DNA from 2 places in the Pantoea rwandensis genome. Region 2 is predicted to be linked to the other one. Evidence: predicted binding sites of a transcription regulator. Region 2 holds the regulator's gene; the other holds the start of a gene.
What was found. The regulator ArgR, encoded in region 2, controls arginine synthesis, uptake and breakdown. The targets are predictions, from matches to a motif close to ANTGAATAAAAATACANT.

Region 1: argA (amino-acid N-acetyltransferase) is a predicted target of ArgR. The motif match lies at 1,392-1,409, and genes of this name have one in related genera.

Annotation. Positions count from the first base shown of each region.
Region 1 covers NZ_CP009454.1:1,459,818-1,462,229, reverse strand. The annotation lists gene amiC (N-acetylmuramoyl-L-alanine amidase AmiC) at 1-1,209, opposite strand, end outside; gene argA (amino-acid N-acetyltransferase) at 1,442-2,412, shown strand, end outside.
Region 2 covers NZ_CP009454.1:961,785-964,196, forward strand. The annotation lists gene LH22_RS04415 (YdgH/BhsA/McbA-like domain containing protein) at 1-224, opposite strand, end outside; gene yhcN (peroxide/acid stress response protein YhcN) at 315-578, opposite strand; gene argR (transcriptional regulator ArgR) at 1,069-1,539, opposite strand; gene mdh (malate dehydrogenase) at 1,960-2,412, shown strand, end outside.

The DNA of each region.
Region 1 (2,412 bases), 500 kb from region 2:
ATCAAAATACGCTTTAATCCCATGCAGAATCGCCTCAGCCACCTGATGCTGATAACGCGGTGTGCGCAGCTTTCGCTCCTCCTCGACGTTGCTGATAAACGCAGTCTCCACCAGAATCGATGGAATATCCGGGGCTTTGAGCACCGCAAACCCCGCCTGATCCACCGTGCGTTTATGCAGATGATTGATGTGACCCATACGCGATAACACCTCTTTGCCGAATTTCAGGCTATCGCTAATGGTCTGCCGCTGCACCATGTCGAACATGGTGTGATCCAGATAGCGGTCACCGCTCATGCTTACACCACCAATCAGATCTGATTCGTTCTGGGTCTGCGCCAGGAACCGTGCAGCCGTAGACGTTGCACCGCTGGTCGAGAGCGCAAACACCGACGAACCCCGCGCCGCACGGCTGGTAAAGGCATCGGCATGAATCGAGACAAACAGATCGGCACGCTGTTTACGCGCTTTCGCTACCCGCACGCGTAGCGGGATAAACACATCCTCGTTACGCGTCATATACGCTTTCATGTTGCGCTCTTTGTCGATCAACGCCTTCAGGTAGCGACCAATCTTCAGCACAATGTCTTTCTCACGCGTTTTGTATTTGCCATGCGCGCCGGGATCTTCGCCGCCGTGGCCAGGATCGATCATGATGATGATCGGACGATCGCGCCCCGCTTTGCCCGGTAAAGGCGCTTGCGCCGGCTGATCGCGCTCAAGGTCGCCCTGGTTGTAATCGTTCAGTAACGCCAGTAGCGGATCCTCTTCCGGCGAGGGCTGGCTCGGATAGAGATCGACCACTAAGCGATGTTTGATGCCCGCAACCGGTGCCAGCGTGAAGATCTTCGGTGCAACGTTGCGCTTCAGTTCCAGCACCACGCGCACCGTATTGGCATCAAACTGGCCAACTCGCGCATGTTTGATATAGGGATCGTCAACGCGCACTTGCTTATCCACCCCTTTCAGAACCGGATTGATATGCAGGTTATCGATGTCGATCACCAGGCGATCGGGATTGCTCAAAGTGAACTGTTTGTATTTGAGGGGAACATTCGATTCCAGCGTCACGCGGGAGTATGTTGACGAAGGCCAGATGCGCACCGCCACAATATGCTGACTGGCCGCCAGCCCGGTTCGCGTTACGCTTAATAACATGAGCGCACCCGCGCCCTGCAATAATCGTCGTCGTGTAAAAGCCTGAGACATGCCGCTCCAACTGCCGTGTAGTGTCTAAAATATCGTCAATTGACGAGAGGAAGGCGAAAACTTTGCTTAGCAAGCCGTGGGTTGTTTTGCCAGAAAAACCAGATAATGCAGGCTGTTAGCATGGGTTGCATCAGGAAAATCGTAAAGTAACGTCAGGCCCGGCGCTTGCAATAGCCGGCAAAAGAGCATAAAAATACACAAATTACGAATAAACATTCACAGAGGGTTTGCCGTGAAGGAACGTAGTACTGAACTGGTTCAGGGTTTTCGCCATACCGTTCCCTATATAAATGCCCACCGTGACAAGACCTTTGTCATTATGCTTGGCGGCGAAGCTATCGAGCATGAGAACTTTTCCAACATCGTTAACGACATTGGCTTGTTGCATAGTCTCGGCATTCGCCTGGTGGTTGTCTATGGTGCCAGACCGCAGATTGATGCCAGCATGGCGCAACAGCAGCTGGAACCGATTTACCACAAACATACGCGCGTTACTGATGCTCAATCACTGGAACTGGTGAAGCAGGCCGCCGGACGTTTGCAACTCGACATTACCGCGCGACTGTCGATGAGCCTGAATAACACCCCACTGCAAGGCGCGCACATCAACGTGGTGAGCGGTAACTTTATTATTGCCCAGCCGCTGGGCGTCGATGATGGCGTGGACTACTGCCACAGCGGCCGTATTCGTCGTATTGATGAAGAAGCCATCCATCGTCAGCTGGATAATGATGCCATTGTGCTGCTCGGCCCAGTCGCGGTGTCGGTGACGGGTGAAAGCTTTAACCTGACATCCGAAGAAGTGGCCACGCAGTTGGCGATCAAGCTAAAAGCCGAGAAAATGATTGGCTTCTGCTCTGAACAAGGCGTCACCAACCGCGAAGGCACCATTATCTCTGAGCTGTTCCCCAACGAAGCGCAGGCGCGCATCGATGAGATGGAAAACGATGGTGATTTCCTGTCGGGCACCGTGCGTTTCCTGCGTGGCGCGGTGAAAGCCTGCCGCAGCGGCGTACGTCGTAGCCACCTGATCAGTTATCAGGAAGATGGCGCATTGATTCAGGAACTGTTCTCGCGTGACGGTATTGGTACGCAGATTGTGATGGAGTCCGCCGAGCAGATTCGTCGCGCCACCATCAACGATATTGGCGGCATTCTCGAATTGATTCGCCCGCTGGAGCAACAAGGCATTCTGGTGCGTCG
Region 2 (2,412 bases):
TTATTCTCAATGATGCGGTAATGGCTGGCACCCTGAGCATCGGCTTTCTGCGACAGTTCCTGACGGACGTTGGTCTGATCACCGTCAACACCGCTCACGCTGATGGTTTGATTCAGCGGTTGTAGTTGCTCGGCTTGTTCGTTAGAAACCAGGCTGGCGGCACTGGCACCGAAGGACAATACGGAAGCCAGACCTACGATGGCGATAGCTAATTTGGTTTTCATGATTCACTCTCCTGAAATGGGGTTTGGCAACCTGAGAGGCAAATGCGTCTCAAACGGGTCGCCGTTCACACTGCGTCTTGTTCAGTCAACTTATTTATAAAGCTCAGCGGTGGCGTGATAGCTGTCGCCGGTATTCGCTTCGATCACACGGTAGGCTTTAGCACCTTCCTGATCGGCTTTAGCATTCAGCTGCTCATGGATATCCATCGGAGAACCGCCCACGCCGCTCACACTAATGGTGCCGGCAGGTTGCAAATTCGCTGCCTGTTGGGCATTGATAGAATCTGCTGCAAAAGCACCAAATGACAGGGCAGATAGAACACTCAGGGTTGCGATAGTAGTTTTAACGTTCATGGTATTTTTCCTCGTCTTCTGTTTTTATCTTTTTCTTTCGTGTGATTTGCATCACGAAAACAAGTATAGATCTAATAACCCATGAAATTAATATCTGGCTAATAATGTTTGGTTGTTATTCTTTATCCTTATGGCACCTTTTTAGAACTGGAAGTTATTAAAACCGGTCAATCATTAACCATTGACTGTTATTTATTCGTAAAAACAATGATCTGCATCAAATTATCTTTTCGTGCGAAAGATCATGGTTGATCCCGCTGGCTGATACGCCATAAGAAGCTATAACCACTGAGCACAATATGTAAATCAGTGTAAAATAGCGCGAATGGTTAAGCAGGGGAAAAGGTCGTACCAATATTTCGGCGGATGCAGAACCGGCAGCTATATCGATAACTTATTATTAAAAAAGGATTTTGTAACAAGCGTGGCGGGTAACGGGTCATCAGGAAGGATGTTACCGGCAGATGATCTGCCGGTTAAGACCAGGGTTTTATAGTTCCTGTTCGAATAAAACCAGTACGGCATCGTGCAGCTGTTTTACGGAGAAGCTACGTGCAGGGGTAATAAAGATGGTGTCATCCCCCGCGATAGTCCCGAGAATGCCTTCCGCTTTACCGAGTGAATCCAGCAGGCGTGCAATCAGCTGCGCAGCACCCGGGCTGGTGTGAATCACCACTAAGGCATCATTGTAATCGATATCCAGCACCAGATTCTTCAATGGGCTGGTGGTGGTCGGCACGCCCAGTTCGGCTGGCAAACAATAAACCATTTCCATTTTGGCATTGCGGGTGCGTACGGCACCAAACTTGGTCAGCATACGAGAAACTTTTGACTGATTGATGTTCTCGAAGCCGTCTTCCTGCAGCGCCTGTACGATTTCGCCCTGAGAGCTGAATTTTTCTTCTTTTAATAACGCTTTGAACGCTTTGATCAAGTCGTCTTGTTTTGATGGGTTTCGCATAAGCTACCAATAAAAGAGGGGTGCAGCAGGCAACAGGCCAGCGGCAGATAAATTATTATGCATTTAGATGAATTTTTATGCAATAAGCGTAGTGAGAGAATCGCGCTAATCAACTGCGGACAGGCATCATAGCAGAGTTTTGTGTTGCGCCAAAATCGCGGGCTGACGCGCAAAGCGAAGGTTGCAATGTTGTTATAGTATTGAAGTGGTAACAACTATATCGATGATCATTGCCGTCCATTGTCTTCTGGCTGCGATTGTATCATTCAGGCGACTTCTGAAGTGGAGATGTCTCGGGAGCCGATTGCGGCGTCATGTTATTGCGCGACAGGTTTGTCGCTATCGCCTGAGAAGTTGATTAAACTCGTAACCTGATGGATTTTCGGCATATCTCTGCCCCACCTTCATAAGGAGTTCAGGATGAAAGTTGCCGTTCTCGGTGCAGCCGGTGGTATTGGCCAGGCGCTCGCACTGCTGCTCAAGACTCAATTACCCGCAGGTTCCGCTCTCTCACTTTATGATATCGCCCCGGTCACGCCCGGGGTGGCGGTTGATCTCAGCCATATTCCTACCTCAGTGAAGGTGGAAGGGTTCAGTGGCGAAGACGCGACACCTGCGCTGCAGGGCGCCGATATTGTGCTGATTTCTGCGGGTGTGGCACGTAAACCCGGCATGGATCGCGCCGACTTGTTTAACGTTAACGCGGGCATTGTGCGTAACCTGATCGAGCAGGTTGCCAGCACCGCGCCGAAAGCGCTGATTGGCGTGATCACTAATCCGGTTAACACCACGGTGGCGATTGCGGCTGAAGTGTTGAAGAAAGCCGGCGTGTATGACAAGAACCGCCTGTTTGGTGTCTCAACCCTCGACATT